3 regions of the Marinobacter sp. B-21 genome follow, and region 1 is predicted to be linked to each of the others. Evidence: riboswitches for the same ligand, from Rfam matches in the RefSeq annotation. Region 1 holds a riboswitch; each other region holds the start of a gene.
What was found. Region 1 has a riboswitch for cobalamin ahead of AC13C0_RS01360 (ribonucleoside-diphosphate reductase subunit alpha). Riboswitches for the same ligand answer to the same signal wherever they lie in the genome.

Region 2: linked by a shared signal. The riboswitch ahead of AC13C0_RS16825 (TonB-dependent receptor) and the one ahead of AC13C0_RS01360 (ribonucleoside-diphosphate reductase subunit alpha) in region 1 are both predicted to bind cobalamin.
Region 3: linked by a shared signal. The riboswitch ahead of AC13C0_RS03875 (ribonucleoside triphosphate reductase) and the one ahead of AC13C0_RS01360 (ribonucleoside-diphosphate reductase subunit alpha) in region 1 are both predicted to bind cobalamin.

Annotation. Positions count from the first base shown of each region.
Region 1 is NZ_JBSXNZ010000034.1:4,801-10,644, forward strand. It holds gene AC13C0_RS01355 (ribonucleotide-diphosphate reductase subunit beta) at 1-186, opposite strand, end outside; gene AC13C0_RS01360 (ribonucleoside-diphosphate reductase subunit alpha) at 291-3,056, opposite strand; cobalamin riboswitch at 3,199-3,378, opposite strand; gene AC13C0_RS01365 (DUF3047 domain-containing protein) at 3,635-4,255, shown strand; gene AC13C0_RS01370 (substrate-binding periplasmic protein) at 4,279-5,115, opposite strand; gene nhaB (sodium/proton antiporter NhaB) at 5,208-5,844, opposite strand, start outside.
Region 2 is NZ_JBSXNZ010000086.1:81,961-87,804, forward strand. It holds gene msrB (peptide-methionine (R)-S-oxide reductase MsrB) at 1-687, shown strand, start outside; gene AC13C0_RS16815 (3'-5' exonuclease) at 764-1,492, opposite strand; gene AC13C0_RS16820 (putative nucleotidyltransferase substrate binding domain-containing protein) at 1,485-3,359, opposite strand; cobalamin riboswitch at 3,482-3,704, shown strand; gene AC13C0_RS16825 (TonB-dependent receptor) at 3,840-5,681, shown strand; gene AC13C0_RS16830 (cobalamin-binding protein) at 5,711-5,844, shown strand, end outside.
Region 3 is NZ_JBSXNZ010000050.1:50,568-56,411, reverse strand. It holds gene AC13C0_RS03885 (4Fe-4S binding protein) at 1-1,299, shown strand, start outside; gene AC13C0_RS03880 (iron transporter) at 1,372-1,905, shown strand; cobalamin riboswitch at 2,066-2,268, shown strand; partial or broken gene AC13C0_RS03875 (ribonucleoside triphosphate reductase) at 2,417-4,129, shown strand; gene nrdD (anaerobic ribonucleoside-triphosphate reductase) at 4,219-4,365, shown strand; gene AC13C0_RS03865 (anaerobic ribonucleoside-triphosphate reductase activating protein) at 4,367-5,071, shown strand; gene AC13C0_RS03860 (DUF488 domain-containing protein) at 5,107-5,469, shown strand; gene AC13C0_RS03855 (methyl-accepting chemotaxis protein) at 5,586-5,844, shown strand, end outside.

The DNA.
Region 1 (5,844 bases):
CGGCGTCCAGTGGTTCTTGTTGGCGTTCATGAAGTACTCCCAGGCCCAGGGGTACCTGAATGGCGCAAGCTGGTTGATGTCGGTGTTGCCGTTGACGACGCGTTTGTCGTCCACATTCACTGGGGCCGGGGCGTCTGGATTGGCGGCCCTGGTTTCGGTTTTTGGTTCGTCGTCCCAGTTCAGCATTATTCGTTCCTTTTAATTTGATTTGCCACGGACCCACACGGACAAAGACAAAGATGTTTTTTCGTCCGTGTGGGTCCGTGAGTGTCCGTGGCTAAAAAAGTCAGTTACTGACAGGCCTCGCAGTCCGGATTATCGATGCTGCAAACCTGCGGCTGTGGCGCGGATACGGGTGCGATTTTTTCGGCGCCGGTAGCTCCCAGGGAACGCAGGTAGTAGGTGGTTTTCAGGCCCCGTTCCCAGGCCAGTTGGTACAGGGCATCCAGTTTCTTGCCGCTGGGTTCGGCCATGTAGAGGTTCAGGCTCTGAGCCTGGTCCAGCCATTTCTGGCGGCGGGCGGCGGCTTCCACCAGCCAGCGGGCGTCAAGCTCGAACGCAGTGGCGTAGCGGGCTTTCAGTACCGCCGGAATACGGTCGATCTGCTGCACGGAGCCGTCGAAGTATTTCAGGTCGTTGACCATTACGTTGTCCCACAGCCCCTCCGCCTTGAGATCCCGAACCAGTGAGGGATTGACCACCGTGAACTCGCCGGAGAGGTTCGATTTCACGAACAGGTTCTGGTACGCAGGTTCAATAGACTGGGACACGCCCACAATGTTGGAAATGGTCGCCGTAGGGGCAATGGCCATGACGTTGCTGTTGCGCATACCGTGTTGGGCAATCAGTTCCCGCACCGGGGTCCAGTCCAGCCGGGCATTGGTATTAATGGACAGGTCCCCTTCCCTGCGTGCGTTTTTGAGCAGGCTGATGGAGTCGATGGGCAGGATGCCTCGCTGCCAGAGGGAGCCGTCATAGCTGTCGTAAGCGCCGCGCTCACCCGCCAGCGTGGCCGAGGCGCGGATGGCGAAGTAGCTGAGCTGTTCCATGGCGACATCGGCAAACTCCACTGCCTCGGGGCTGGAGTATGGCAGGCCCAGCTGGTAGAGCGCGTCCTGAAAACCCATCAGGCCAAGACCCACCGGGCGGTGCCTGAGGTTGGAATTGCGGGCCTGGGGTACGGCGTAGTAGTTGATGTCGATGACGTTATCGAGCATGCGCACGGCGGTGGTCACGGTGCGCTCCAGTCGCTGCACATCCAGCTCGCCGTTGGCGATGTGGGCGGCCAGGTTCACCGAGCCCAGATTGCACACGGCAATTTCATCAGCGCTGGTGTTCAGGGTGATTTCCGTGCACAGATTGGAGCTATGCACCACGCCCCGGTGCTGCTGGGGTGAACGCAGGTTGCAGGGGTCCTTGAAGGTGATCCAGGGGTGGCCAGTCTCGAACAGTACAGTGAGCATCTTGCGCCACAGTTGTTTGGCCGGGGTCTTCCTGAACAGGTTGATCTTGCCCTGCTCCGCCAGTGCCTCGTAATACTCATAGCGTTCACGGAAAGCATTGCCGTAAAGATCGTGCAGATCGGACACATCGCTGGGGGAGAACAGCGTCCAGTCGCGGTCTTCGCGCATGCGTTCGATCAGCAGGTCCGGTACCCAGTTGGCGGTGTTCATATCGTGGGTGCGGCGGCGTTCATCACCGGTGTTCTTGCGCAGCTCCAGGAATTCCTCAATGTCCAGGTGCCAGCTTTCCAGATAGGCGCACACCGCGCCCTTGCGCTTGCCGCCCTGGTTCACCGCCACGGCGGTGTCGTTCACCACTTTCAGGAAGGGCACCACGCCCTGGCTCTGACCGTTGGTGCCCTTGATGTGAGCGCCCAGCGCCCGCACCGGTGTCCAGTCGTTGCCCAGACCGCCGGCCCATTTGGAGAGCAGGGCGTTGTCGCGGATGGCGCCGTAGATGTCTTCGAGGTCGTCGCCGACAGTCGTCAGGTAGCAGGAAGACAGCTGGGAATGGCGGGTGCCGCTGTTGAACAGCGTCGGTGTGGAAGCCATGTAATCGAAACTGGACAGCAGCTTGTAGAACTCGATGGCGCGCGCATTCGGATCGTCTTCACGCAGGGCAAGGCCCATGGCCACCCGCATGAAGAATACCTGCGGCAGCTCAAGCCGGGCCTTGTTCCAGTGCAGGAAATACCGGTCGTACAGGGTTTGCAAACCAAGGAAACCGAACTGCAGGTCCCGCTCCGGTTTCAGGGCCGCGCCCAGGCGCTCCAGATCGTAGGCCGCCAGCGCTTCGTCCAGAAGCTCATAGCGAATACCGGCCTCAATGAATGCCGAGAGTGCCTGCGGGTAGATTTCCGCCAGCGGCCGGCTGATGGGCAGGTTCAGGGCGGCGGCATTCTCCAGTCTCAGCTGTTCCAGCAGCAAACGCGCAGTAACTACGCTGTAATCCGGCTCCTGCTCGATCCGGCTGCGGGCGGTCATGATCAGCGCGGAGAGTACGTCTTCCTCGGCGATGCCGTCATAAAGATTGGTGAGTGCATCGTCCACCAGGGAATCGCCATCAATGCCTTCGAGCCCGGTCGCCGCCTGCTCCACCTGGAGCTTCATCAGGCCAAGATCGAGGGCGGCGATCTCGCCGCTGGTTTTCTTCACGGTCAGGTGCGGGTGGGCCTCCACCGGGGCATGGCGGGCACGCTCGCGGGCGTGCTCTTCCCGATACAGCACATACGCCCTGGCCACTTTCTGTTCCTCGGCCCGCATCAGGGCCAGTTCCACCTGGTCCTGGATGTCTTCGATGTGCACTTTACCGCCGGCTTTCAGGCGCCGGCCAATGGCGTGGATAACCTGTTCGGTGACCCGGTGCACAGCATCGTTAATACGGGCAGAACCGGCGGCTTTGTCCCCTTCCACGGCCAGAAACGCCTTGGTGACGGCGACGCTGATCTTGGACAGATCAAAGCCAACGAGGGTGCCGTTGCGTTTGATGACCTGCAGGGATTGGGTATCGGCGTGTGAGGTTGACCGGGGTTCGGCCAGGGCAGAGGCGGACATGCTTTGTTCTCCTGAATACGCGTTGAGTTCCATAACCTTCGCGTAGGCAGGGGATCTGAGCAGCAGCACCGTAGGATTAGCGAATGCGTAATCCGACCTACGAGCCTGGCCTGGGTCCGATCTGCTCACCTTGAAACGCGAAGGTGCAGTGTTCTCCCAGGCAGGTCTTCGGACTCAGGGGCGTGAATCGTTCGATTCAGCCTTGCGTGGCGACTTCCCGGCTTGCGCCAGTGTCTGTGATGCCACGCTCGTTCCCCAATACCGCTGCGCGTCAGTTCCGGAGTCTCACCGGATTCCCGATACCAGGATGTAGGGATTGATCAGGCGCCAACCATGTTGGTTATGCGATGGTCACTACATATGGTATTTTGCCAAGGATGGAGACACTATATACAGGTAGCTTTTACAGAACAAGGCACTTTCCGGTAAAACATCTGTCTGCCTTCTTACTGTCTGAGCAGAGGAAAACCGTCATGCATTTAACCGGGTATTGCAAAACCTGGGCTCTGAGCCTCGTTTGTTTGTTGGCGTTTTCCCAGGCCGGTGCGCAGGAAGCAATCCTGACTCCGTTTTCTGAAATGCAGTCCCTTAACGACGGCTGGGAGCCTCTGGAGTTTCCCAAAATCGACCAGCTCACCCGCTATGAGTTGGTAACAGAGGATGGAGAACAGGTGGTGAAGGCCACCACCAGGGGCGGAGCTTCCGGCCTGATTGCCCGGGTGAATCTGGAACCGTCCGACTCGCTGGTTCTGCAATGGCGCTGGAAAGTCTCAAACGTTTTTGAACAGGGTGATGCCCGGGAAAAGTCGGGGGATGACTACCCCGCCCGAATCTATGTCGCCTTTGAATTTCAGCCTGAGAAGGCCGGCTTTTTCGAACGTGCCAAACGCAAGGCCGTGGAGGTGCTGTTCGGCGAAACCCTGCCGGGCAATGCCCTGAACTACATCTGGGCCAACACCCTGCCGGAGGGGAAGTTCGTACCCAACCCCTACACCGGGAAAACCGTGATGGTCGCCGTCAATTCCGGCTCGGAACAGGTCGGCGAATGGGTCACGATTGAGCGGGATATCGTGGCCGATTATCGAAAGGCCTTTGGCGAGGCACCGCCGCCGGTAGTGGGTATTGCGATCATGTCGGATTCAGACAACACCAACGAAACAGCGACCGCCTGGTACGGTGATATCGTGCTCAATCCCTGATATATCCCTGTGCAAAGGGCCGTTTACCGAAGTTCCTCGGGGAACCCTGGTATCACATAACCTCCGGTAATTTCACGCACCGGGGGCACTTCGCCCTTCTCCACCAGTCGCAGGTAGGCATCATCAAAGTCGTCCCGCAGCAACGCTGCACGGGGATGTGTAAGCGAGAAAATCCACGCGGCATTGCGGGTGCGCACTTCCGATTCCCGGATAACACTATCCGAAGGCTCTGTCAGGATTTCCTGAACCGGTCGCCGGTAATCCAGGAGATAGTCACCCCGCTTGCGCTTCAGCATATCAACGGCCGATCGGTGGTTCGGCGCTTCGGTTACCCGTATGCCACCGTTCTGTTCCAGCCAGGCCAAAAGACCACCGTAGGTGTAGCCGCCAATCACGATCACCCGTTTGCCTTGAAGCAGATCAAAATGATCAAGGGCCGGGGTGCCTTCACGGTACCAGGCACTCAGTTGCACAGCCAACGGGCTGACCCAGCTCTCCAGGACATCGTCCACCAGGCGTGGAACCTCGGTCACACCGGGCCAGACATCGATCCTTCCGTTGCTCAGGTAAAGATACGTGCGACTCAGCGGCAAGTAGACAAATTCCGGCTTGTAGCCCGCCTCAACCGCCACTTTACGGGTAAGTTCGATGAAGCTGCCTGCCGGTGCGCCGTCGTCGGTTTGATAGGTAATGGGCGGAAACTCGACATAAGCCACGCGAAGGGTTTTTGCGCCCGGGCCAGACTGGGCGGTGGCGCTTGTTGATAACAGAGCGGCTACCAACAGGATAACGAGCCGGGCGACATGAAAGAGCCCGGGCGTCAGGAAGACAAACAAGTGAAGTGAAAAGCTGCTGCGCATGGAATCCGGAAATGTCGGGTCTGTTTAAGCAAAGATTAACAGACCCGACCAAATCTACACTGACACTGCCCGCAAAAAAACCGGGAAGATTGTCAAATATAGTTAATTACCATGTACAGGCCGACTCCGCCCATCACCAGTGTGTAGGGAAACGCCATGATGACCATCTTGCCATAGGATAAACGCACCAGCGGAGCAATGGCGGATGTCAGCAGAAACAGGAACGCGGCCTGGCCATTCGGTGTAGCAACACTTGGTAGATTGGTGCCTGTGTTGATGGCAACCGCCAGCTTCTGGAAGTGCTCATAGCTGATAGCACCGGCATCCAGGGCCTGCTTGACCTCACTGATGTAAACCGTCGCTACAAACACGTTATCGCTGATCATCGAGAGAATGCCGTTGGCGATGAAGAACATGCCGGGCTGCTGGTTGGCCGGCAACGAGAGCACGTAATCAATGATCGGCTTGAACAGGTGCTGTTCGTGAATTACAGCCACCACGGCGAAGAAAACCACCAGCAGAGAGGTGAAAGGCAGCGATTCCTGGAACGCCCTGCCGATCTGGTGCTCGTCGGTAACGCCGGTAAACGAGGTAATCAGGATAATCACCAGCAAGCCAATCAGGCCCACCTCGGCCAGATGAAACGCCAGCCCCACCACCAGGATCAGCGCGGCCAGGGCCTGAACCCACAGGGCGGCCTGGTCTGCCTTGGTCCGTTTGGCGCGCTCG
Region 2 (5,844 bases), on a different contig from region 1:
CCGGTGCTGATTGAAATTGTGCCGTTGAAAACCTTTTATCCGGCAGAGAAGTACCACCAGGACTATTACAAGAAAAATCCGGTTCGCTATAACTTCTACACCTTCAATTCAGGCCGTTATCAGTTTATCGAGAAGGTGTATGGTGAAGACTACGAACTGGACTTTTCCCGGTTCAGGCCGGCAGCTATGGCGACCGGCGAGGCGGACCCGGGCTTTGATCGCCAAAGCTTTGTGAAGCCTGATCAGAAAACCCTGAAACAGCGGCTGACCGATAGGCAGTATGAGGTCACCCAGGAAGACGGCACCGAACCGGCATTCAATAACCCGTACTGGGACAACAAGCGGGCGGGCCTGTATGTGGATATTGTCTCAGGTGAGCCCCTGTTCTCCTCCCGGGACCAATACACATCCGGCACCGGCTGGCCCAGCTTTACCCGTCCCATCACGCCGGATGCGGTGGTTGAGCGGGATGACAGCTCATTCTTCACGAGCCGGACGGAAATTCGCAGCCGCTACGCGGACTCCCACCTGGGCCATGTGTTCAACGATGGCCCGGCCCCCACGGGACTGCGCTATTGCATGAATTCCGCTGCCATGAAGTTCATTCCCCTAGAGGACATGGCTTCGGCGGGTTATGGCGAATGGGTCAACGAGGTCCGACCCAAGGCCGATATGGTCAGTCAGTAGCCGGGCCGGACGCCCAGGCGGTGGGACTGGAGCATCTGGGCAGGTCGGATTAGCGCAGCGTAATCCGATAATAAGGCTACAGCCAGAGATCGCCAATCGCCGTTTGCCGGCTGAAGTGATGCAACACCTGGGCCTGCAACAACTCCGCCGTGGCAATGGCATCGATCAGCGCATTATGGGCCGCGTAATGGGGCAGCCCATAGCGCAGCCGGCTGTCCGCTAACCTGATCGATACCGGACTTTTCCCCGTGAATCGCTGCCAGAGGGTAGGTTGCCGGTTCGGGTGCAGGTGGGCCTCAATGGCCATGGTGTCGAGGACCGGAAAGCGGATGCCTTCACCAAGCCGCCACTTCAGCGCCACATCCAGGAACGGTCGTTCGATATTCCGGTAGTGGACAACAGGGACACGGCCACTCAGGCAGGCAAACAGATCCTCAAGAATGTCTTCCAGATCCGGTGCCTTGTCGATATCGCTGTGGGTGATGCCGTGGATGGCAATGGAGGTCCGGTGCAGGGGCAGTTTCGGGCGCACGATCCAGTGCCGCGCATCGGCCAGTCGGATGGCGTCCAGCGTGAACGGAACCAACCCGATACTGACAATGGAATTCTGGTTGGCGTCCAGCCCGGTGGTCTCGAAATCCATGGCCACCATGGGAACCTCGGAAATTGGTGTATCCGGCGATACGCATCCAGCCTCGTAAAAGGACCGCAGAAGCGGTGATTTGGACTGGCGGGCCAGAGCCTGATATTGCTCGGGCCATGGCAGGCTGGTGGCGGGGTGTTCAGCCCGCGAGTCATCAGACATTGCGGGTCACCTGGGTGTGGTACCGGAATTTCAGGAATTTCTGGGCATTACTGACCACCTGGAAGGCATCCTTGAGGTGGCTGCGCTCAAAGGGCGACAGGTCTTCCGGCCGGACATTGTTGTCCGGCTCCCGCCCCGCCTCAATGGCCAGGGCCTGGTGCCGGATCCGGACAATCGAAATGAATTCCAGGGCGTCCCGAAGGTTGCCGAGATCATCGTCCAGCAGCAGCTTGGTGTTGCCGATGGCTTTCAGCCGCTCGAAGGAATTCTGGGCCCGGGAGCCGCAGGCCAGGGCGTGGACCCTGATCAGATCCGACAGCGGAGCGGTGCCCCGGCGTTTGAGGTTGAAGGTTTTCTGCTGTTTGCCGTCCTCCTCCAGCACAAAGGTGCGGAAGAAACCGATGGGCGGCGTGCGGTTCAGGGCGTTGCGGGCCAGGAGTGCCAGGAATCGCTGGCTGTTACTGGCTCTCTCCGCCACCAGGGTCTTCAGTTGCTCGGCAAATTCGGTCTGGCCATAGATGCCGTCCAGATCGAAGAAGATGTTGCTGTTGAGCAGGGCCTGGGCCTTCGGGTTGTCAATCCAGTCGGTGAAGTAGCCTTTCCACACCCGCAGCGGCTGCCGCCACTTCTGGTTGGTGGCCATGATGTCGCCGGTGCAGTAGGTGTATCCGCATTCGGCCAGTCCGTCACTGACAAATTTCGCCAGTGCCAGGAAGTAGGCGTCGTGCTCCTCCGGTATAAAGCCGTCGTCCAGGATCATGGCGTTGTCCTGGTCCGTCACTACCAGCTGCTCATCACGGGCCATGGAACCCAGGGCCATGAAACAGTAGGGAACCGGGGGCGGCCCGAGTTTTTCCTCGCCCAGCTCAAGCAGCCTCTGGGTAAAGCTGCGCCCGATGCCGGCCATGGCACTGCCGATCATGTGGGAATTGGCGTCTTCGTTCACCATGCGGACGAAACTGTCACGGACATCCCGGCTGATCTTCTTCAGCCCCTTGACATGCTGCTGGTGGAAAATATTGCTGACCAGATAGAGGCTGCTCTGGCTCTCGTACTTCACGATATCTGACAACGCAACCACGCCCCGCACTTCGTCCCGATCCATCACGGGGAGGTGGTGCACATTGTTGTGAAGCATGGTGAGCATGGCTTCGAAGATGAAGGCGTTCGAGCGGATGGTGATCAGGTCCTCCGACATGATGTCACTGATGGGTGTCTCCGAGGGCAGGGCTTCGCTGAGCGCACGGGTGCGAAGGTCGCGGTCAGTAATAATACCCTTGAGCAACGGCTTTTCGCCTTCCTCGTCCATCAGTAACAGGGCGGAAACGCCATTGTCCGTCATGATCCGGGCAGCTTCCTGGAGCCTGACCGTGCAGGGCGCCGAGACCGGTTCCCGGGCAATCAGGCGGGTGACTTTTGAGGTCATCAGCTGGTTCGACTTTTCCCGCCGGGAGAGGGCAGATCGCAGGCGGCTGCGGTCCTCAATTTCCACGAAATCGGCAAAATTTTCGTCGTTTTCCCACAGGTAATGGAAGATTTCACCGGGGATCTTGTAGATCAGCGTGTCTTCCAGAGCCTTCGCCGGAAACCGCACCTTCTTGCGCATCAGCAGGCCAAACTGGCCGAATATCTCTCCTTCGCCGATCCGGTTATACAGCTCGCCGGTGCGCCGGTAGATCTCCACGGCCCCGCTGCGCACATAGCAAAGCCAGGTGTTCTGCTCACCGAACTCCAGGATCTGGGTGCCGGCCTTGAAATACACCACCTCAATGCCGCCAACCACCCTGTCGAGCAGCTCCTCGGGCAGCTCGTCAAACGGCGGGTACTGCGCCATGTGATTGCGGATGTCGATAAGCTCGGCCTGCATAAAACTCCCTGTTTTGACGGAGGAAAATCAATCTGAGATAAGCAATATAGCAGTGGCAGGGAGCAGCGGCCATGTCGGCATTTGACGGATCTCATTGACCGCTTTCGCCGGAGTTGCTAGCCTTCCACTACTTTTTTTCAGGTGTCCGTCGCACAGCGCGACGGGTGAAACGGGAAATCGGTGAGCCTGGCAACGCCAGCGCAAGTCCGATGCTGCCCCCGCAACGGTAAGCAGGATAACGGCAATCTGATGCGCCACTGTGTCGTCATGGCATGGGAAGGTGATTGCCCGGGAACCTCGGTTCCGCCTGCCAGCCCGGAGACCGGCCTGGAAAAACACCCGATGTTGCGGTGGGCGACTGGGTGGGTGATAGTCCGGTTCCGCTTTCCTGCCACCCGATGATTGCCTGCCCCCTGCTTTCCCGTTCCGCAACAAAACCCAGATTCCTGCGCGGGTGCGCGCGGTGCGGAGCCACGAATAATGACTGTGAAACCTTCCTTCCCTGCCCTGGTGACAGCAACGTCACTGTTAACCCTGCCTGTCCTTGCGCTGGGCCAGAATGACAATGACACCGAAGCCCTTGATCCGATCATCGTCACAGCAACTCTTGGTCCGAAAACCGTAGGTGAAAGTCTGTCGTCGGTGACGGTCATCGAAAAAGACGACATCCGTCGCCAGCAACCAGCCGAATTCCGGGATCTGCTGGACGCCCAGCCAGGTGTTAATGTGGTTTCCGATGGCAGCTATGGCAAGACCACCAGCGTCTTCCTGCGCGGTGCCGGCAGTTCCGGTACGGTTCTGCTGCTGGACGGTATCCGCCTGCGCTCAGCCACCGCCGGCATCCCGCCCTGGCAGTTCCTGCCGCCGGAGCTGATGGAGCGGGTCGAGCTTGTACGCGGTGCGAAAAGCTCCCTGTATGGGGCGGATGCGGTGGGCGGTGTTATCCAGGCGTTTACCCTCGAGCCAGAAGCGGGCCGCCAGGGCTGGGCGGAACTGTCCGGTGGCTCCCACGAGACGCTTGAAACCACGGCCGGCGTGGCCGGAAGGGAAGGGCAGTCGGCGTTTCTGGCCGGCGGGGTTTATTCCGATACCGAGGGCACTAGCTTGCGGGCCGGTGGCGAGGATAAGGGGTTTCGCAATGCCGGCGGGCTGGCAAAGATCAGCCACGAGTTTCGCCAGGGCGGCGGTGCCGGGCTGACGGTGTTCCAGTCCGAGGGCAATACCGAGTTTGAAGGTGGTGATACCGATTTCCTGATCCGTGCCATGGGGCTGTATCTGGAAGCGGTTGCCAGTGACTACTGGCGCACCCGGATCCAGTTCTCAGAGGCCAGGGATGAACAGGACACCTTCGGGAGTTTTCCGAGCACCTTCGACACCCTGTCCCGCTCTGCGCGCTGGGAAAACACGTTGACTGCCGGCGTCCACGAACTGGTTCTTGGCTCGGAGGTGGTGATCGACGAAGTGGACGGCAGTAGCGACTTCCTCGAAAACAGCCGGTCGAACAGCGCGGTATTTGGTCAGGGACGCCTGAACTTCGATGCGACAGACCTGCTGCTCAGCCTTCGCCTTGATGACAACGAAGCCTACGGCAAGGATGAGACGGGGGGCGTGGCCCTTGGCCACCAGCTGGACCGGGCCCATCGTTTGCGCCTCAGCTATGCCACTTCGTTCCGGGCTCCAACCTTCAATGATCTTTATCTGACCGTACCATTCTACACCGGTAATCCCGACCTTGATGCGGAAGAAGGCCAGATGATCGAGGCCGGTTTTACGGGGCGTTATGACCACTGGTACTGGGACATTGCGCTCTATCAGAACGATGTGAAAGACCTCATTACCTTTGTCTCTGACCCGGTAACGTTTGAGGGCACAATGGAAAACGTAGAGACGGCCCGGATCCGCGGTATCGAAGTTTCCTCGGGTATTGAAACCGCGGACTGGAACCTGGCAGCAGCCGTAACCTACGCGGACACCGAAAATCGGGATAGCGGTGCCCGCCTGCCGCGCCGTGCCGAAAAGAATGTGCGTCTCGACGTTGATCGCCTGTTTGCGCAATGGTCTGTCGGTGCCAGCTTCATCGCCGAGAGTGACCGCTATAATGATGCAGCCAACACCAGCCTTCTGTCCGGGTACGGCACAGTCGATATACGAACAGCCTGGAACTTTCAGCCGGGCTGGTCGGCGTCACTCAAGGTCGACAATCTTCTGGACCGCCGCTATGCCACCAGCCGGGGCAATGACAGCGTGACCTTCGAACCTTTCGACTATCTGGCCGCTGGCCGGACCTTCATGGCCTCGGTGCGCTATGATTTCCGCCAATAGTTCCACTCGCTGACCGGTGATGTAATCCTATGATCCAACGCGGGTTTGCCCTGTTGCTAGCGCTTTGTGCCCTGATGCCGGTATCGGCATCGGCCCGGCCGCCGTGCGTGACGGATGCCCTGGGTCGTGAGATCTGCCTGACGGCACCGGCGACGCGAATTGT
Region 3 (5,844 bases), on a different contig from region 1:
CATGTGGTCATGTTCCTGGTATTCCTGGCTGTGCTGGTCGTCCCTGTGTATCTGCCGGAGTCAGCAGAACAGGCAACCTTTCTGGATGATGGCCGGGTGCTGGCAAACTATCTGCTGTGGGGTGTGTGGTTCCCTCTGGTGTTTTTCTCGGTGGTGATTACCGGAAGAAGCTGGTGCGGTTTTCTGTGCCCGATGGGGGCCGCGTCGGAACTGGCCAACCGCCATGGACTGAAAATGCAGACACCGGCATGGGTTCGCTGGCCGGGCACGCCCATCCTCAGCTTTATCATTATCACCCTGTTGGGCCAGACCACCGGTGTACGTGACCACCCGGAGGCGACTCTGGAAATCTTCGGCGGCACCTTCGTAATGGCCGTCATCGTCGGTTGGCTCTGGGGGCGCAACAAGCGGGTATGGTGCCGGCACCTGTGCCCCATAGGGTTATTACTGGGGGTATTTGCCCGCCTGGGTGCGGTGCAGCTTTGCCCGCGAAAGTGGAAGTCCGGACCGGACGAACTCACTGACAAAACCATTTGCCCTACCTATATCGACTTGCCCCGTAAACGGGCTACTCGCCATTGCATCGAATGCCTGCGCTGTATTCTGCCCGGCCATACAGCGGGCCTGGCGGTGTCTTTCCGCAGGCCGGGTCAGGAACTGGAATCCATTCGTCATCATGCCCCGGATGGTTGGGAAATCCTGTTTATCTTTCTGGGTGCCGGTGTGGCTCTGGGTGGCTTCTTATGGCTGGTGCTGCCATTTTACAGCGACTGGCGGCAAGTGGCAGGTACCTGGTTTATCGAACAGGGCCAGTACTGGATTGGTAAGCCTGGGCCGGCCTGGCTGATGAGTGTGCATCCGGAGCGCCGGGAAGTCTTTCGCTGGCTCGATTTCTTCATGATCGCCGGCACCATGGTCGCGGTCATGGCATTGTCTGCTCTGGTGCTGAGTGTGGCATGTCTGGCGAGTGCCGGGCTGGCCAGGTTGCAGGGCGGTACCGCAAGCCTGTTTCAGGCCTTCGTCCAGATTGGTTACAGCCAGGCCCCCGTGGCGCTGATGGCTCTGATGATCGGCCTCGCCACCGAGCTGTTCACCCCCTTTCTGCGCCTGGGTATGACCGCCGTGCAGGTCAGTAATGCGAAAGCCGCAATGATTTTTCTCGGCTGGGTCTGGAGTGTTTGGCTGGCCTGGCGAATTCTGCAGGGCCTGGGTGTTGGCCGTGGCCGCTGGCTGGCGCTGTTACCGAGTGCGGCGGGCAGCAGTGCCATGGCTGCCGCCTGGTGGATGGCGGTGCTCTGAGATCTACCGCATTCCGGCAAGTTCCCGATCAAAAAAGAAGATGTGAAACCACCCTAAAAGAGGAGTAAGGCTATGAAAACAAGCACTCGCGCATTCACTGCTGCTGCCATGTTGACCGGCAGCCTGGTGCTTGCCGGCCACGCTATTGCTGGCGAAGTGGTGGTCGGTGAGCCCGTAGAGAAGCATGGCATGGAAATCGGCGCGGTGTACCTGCAGCCGGTGATGATGACACCGGAACTGCCGGGCATGGGTGAAAAGGATATCCATCTGGAAGCGGATATCGCCGCACTGCCTGGTAACAATAACGGTGCCGGTGCCTGGGTTCCTTATCTGGGAATTACCTTCACGCTGACCAAAGATGGTTCGGATTGGTCCAGAACCGGCGCTTTCATGCCGATGGTGGCCTCTGATGGACCGCACTACGGTGCCAACATCAAGCTGGACGGCCCGGGCAAATACCATGTGGTTTATCACATTGATCCGCCCCCCTATCAGGGATTTTATCGCCATAAGGACAAAGAAACCGGTGTCGGCAAATGGTGGGTTCCGTTCGATGTGGAGTGGGATTTTGCCTACGTGGGTACCGGCAAGAAAGGTGGTTACTGATTAATTGAAGGCCTCCAGCCAGCTTGTCCGTTACCGGGCTGGCTGGTGTTGCCGCCGCCTTTCCTCTGTTTCCCAATCCCTCGCTCATTCTCTCCCTTTGTTCGATTTTTAAGAAGTAAACGAGATAAATTTTCTTGGTTGAATTTTTCTGCATTAATATATATAGTAATTGTGTCCTGGTAAGCCACAATATGTTGTGTTTGTGGCAAGGAATCCGGTGAGACTCCGGAACTGACGCGCAGCGGTATTGGGGAACAACCGTGGCATGATGACACTGGCGCAAGCCGGGAAGTCGCCACGCAAGGCCGAACCGGAAGGTTCACGCCCCTGAGTCCGAAGACCTGCCAGGGCAACATGCACTGCACCTTCGCGACTCAGGGTGAACAGTTGGTCAAGCCCCGGGTCTGGTTGCCCGTGTGTGATCTCCTGTATACGCGAAGGTTCTACAGACCTGATGCGATTCCAGGAGGAGCACATGCCCGCCACGACCACCTCAGAAGCTGCCGATCCATCCTTGCTGGATATCTCGGCCACCGTTAGTGAATACCTTCATCGCAGCGACTGGCGGGTAAACGCCAACGCCAATCAGGGCTACTCCCTCGGCGGTCTGATTCTGAATACCGCCGGCAAGGTGATTGCCAACTACTGGCTGAACGAGGTTTACACCCCGGAAATCGGCCAGGCCCACCGTGATGCCGATCTGCACATTCATGACCTCGATATGCTCAGTGGTTACTGTGCCGGCTGGTCCTTGCGAACTCTGCTGCATGAGGGGCTCAACGGTGTGCCGGGCAAAGTGGAAGCCGGGCCTCCCAGGCACTTGTCCAGCGCCATCGGCCAGATGGTGAACTTTCTCGGCACCCTGCAAAACGAATGGGCAGGGGCCCAAGCCTTCAGCTCCTTCGACACCTACCTTGCGCCGTATATCCGTAAGGACAACCTGAGCTATGAAGCGGTTCGCCAGTGTGTCCAGGAGTTTGTCTACAACCTGAACGTACCCTCCCGCTGGGGCACCCAGACTCCCTTCACCAACATCACCCTGGACTGGGTGTGCCCGGAAGACCTGCGTGGACAGATCCCGGTGATTGCCGGTGTGGAAATGCCCTTCAGTTATGGCGACCTGCAGGCCGAAATGGACATTATCAACCAGGCCTATATTGAAGTGATGACCGCTGGTGACAGCATGGGCCGGGTATTCACCTTTCCCATTCCCACTTACAACATCACCCGGGATTTTGACTGGGAGTCGGACAATGCCCTGCGACTGTTTGAAATGACCGCCCGCTACGGCCTGCCGTATTTTCAGAACTTCCTGAATTCAGACCTGGAGCCCAACATGGTCCGTTCCATGTGCTGTCGCCTGCAGCTGGACCTGCGCGAGCTGCTCAAACGCGGTAATGGCCTGTTCGGTTCCGCCGAGCAAACCGGCTCTCTGGGTGTCGTTACCGTAAACTGCGCTCGCCTTGGATATCTCTACAAGGGGCAAAAGAGCGCGCTGCTTGCCCGGTTGGATAAGCTGATGGGCCTGGCCCGGGATAGCCTGGAAACCAAGCGCAGGGTGATTGACCAGTTGATGGCAGAGGGTCTGTTCCCTTACACCAAACGCTACCTGGGGACCCTGAGAAACCACTTCTCCACCATTGGGGTGAATGGATTGAACGAGATGGTCCGCAATTACACGGATGACCGGGAAGACATCACCAGCGAGTCAGGCCGGGCGCTTGCTCTGGACGTTCTTGACCACGTTCGCGAACGCATGAAGGCCTACCAGAAAGAAACCGGCAACCTCTACAACCTGGAGGCCACGCCAGCCGAAGGCACCACCTACCGGTTTGCCAGGGAGGACCAGAAACGTTTTACCGGTATCCTGCAGGCAGGCATACCCGATGCTTCCTACTACACCAATTCCAGTCAGCTCCCAGTGGGTTATACGGATGACCCCTTCGAGGCTCTGGACCTTCAGGATGAGCTGCAAACCCGCTACACCGGTGGCACCGTACTACATCTGTATATGCGCGAGCGCGTCATCGATGCTGCCACCTGCGGTCGGTTTGTACAACGGGTGCTGGAGAATTACCGATTGCCGTATATCACAGTAACGCCCACCTTCTCGGTTTGCCCAGTGCACGGTTACCTCAATGGCGAGCACAAATTCTGTCCGAAATGCGATGAACTGCTGATGGCAGAGCAAGCGTTACCCCAGAAGCCAGAGGCTGTGGCCTGATTTCCGGGGCAGGGCTCCGGTAAAACCGGGGGTGGCTGCTGCAACAGCCACCCCCGGAACTTTCCCAAGACGAGTAAAAGGAGATTAGCATGGAAAACCAGAAGCTTGCCGATGACAGCCAACGCCAGCGTTGTGAAGTATGGACACGGGTAATGGGTTATCACCGCCCGGTGTCTGCCTTCAACAAGGGCAAGCAGTCCGAACACCGTGAACGCACTCACTTCCGGGAGCGTTGAAATGACCGCGGATAACCTGGTGATCGGGGGCATGGCTGCCTTCTCCACCGTCGATTATCCACAACACCTGGCGGCAACCCTGTTTCTTCAGGGTTGCCCCTGGCGTTGCCATTATTGCCATAACCCTCACCTCATACCACTGAAGACCGATGATGAGAAAGTTACCTGGCAGCAGGTAAAGCATCATCTTGAGGGCCGGCAAGGCTTGCTGGATGCGGTGGTGTTCAGCGGTGGCGAACCGACCATCCAGAAAGCCCTGCTGCCCGCCCTTAAGCAGACCCGCGAGATGAGTTTTCGCAACGGCCTGCATACCGGAGCCCCCCACCTTGACCTGCTAAAACCACTCCTGCCCTGGCTGGACTGGGTAGGGCTGGATATCAAAGCCATGCCTTCTGACTACGAAGCAGTAACCACGAGTCGCTACTCCGGCCCGGAAAGCTGGGCCGCTATTGAGGCGTTGCAAAAAGCCAATGTGGATTTTGAGTGCCGGATGACCTGGCATGGCGGGTTGCATGGTCCGGAGCAGATTATGGGGGTGGGTCAGTGCCTGGCTGACCGCGGTGTTGATAGATTTGCCGTACAGGTCGCTCGCAGCGATCAGATGCTGAATGAGCAGATCGGCACTGGGTGCATATCCCGAAATGATAGAGACACGGTCAGGCTGGCCCTCACCCCGATTTTTGCAAGCATGGAACTCCGGGAGTAGGCTCGGGGATATTACGTTCACATAACGAGGGAACAATGGACATCCGGCTGAAACGTGCCTACGAGGCCCCCGCACGCTCAGACGGTCCGCGAGTGCTTGTGGATCGTATTTGGCCTCGAGGGGTTGCCAAAGAAGATGCCGACATTGCCCACTGGTTGAAAGGGCTGGCACCGTCCACCGGGCTACGGAAGTGGTTCGGCCACGATTCGGATAAATGGCCAGAATTCCGGGAACGATACCTCAGGGAGTTGGCCACGGATGAGGCCGGGGAGGAGCTTGAGAAACTCAAAAACCTGCTTGAAGAGCACAACCGCATTACTCTGGTGTTTGCGGCGAAAGATACCGGGCATAACAATGCGGTAGCGCTGCGGGACTTCATTCTGAATAATCAACTTTGAAGCAGGCGCCGCGCCACTGGTCTTGCTGGTGGTTGTTACAAATCCGTACAGTTGCCTCCAAAAAGATGGATATAATATGCATTAAATATGTATTAAATTAAGAAGCTGGAGTTTTTATGACTTTTTGGCCGTCCACAAAGCGCGCAGAGTTGCTTGAAGGGGAGTTGTCGGCATTGAAGGAGGCCTACGGACAGATCAGTGAGCAGAAGAGGGTGCTTGAGAGCCGTCTGGAGGCAGAAACCGATGCTCTGGAGCAAACCCAGGCTGAGCTCAAGCTCAGTCACCGACTGATGTCTGGCCTCGGTCAGTTTGGCTCATCCCTTTCCGAGCTCAAGGGGTCTTTCAGTGAGTTATCGGATCTGCTGGGCTCTCGTA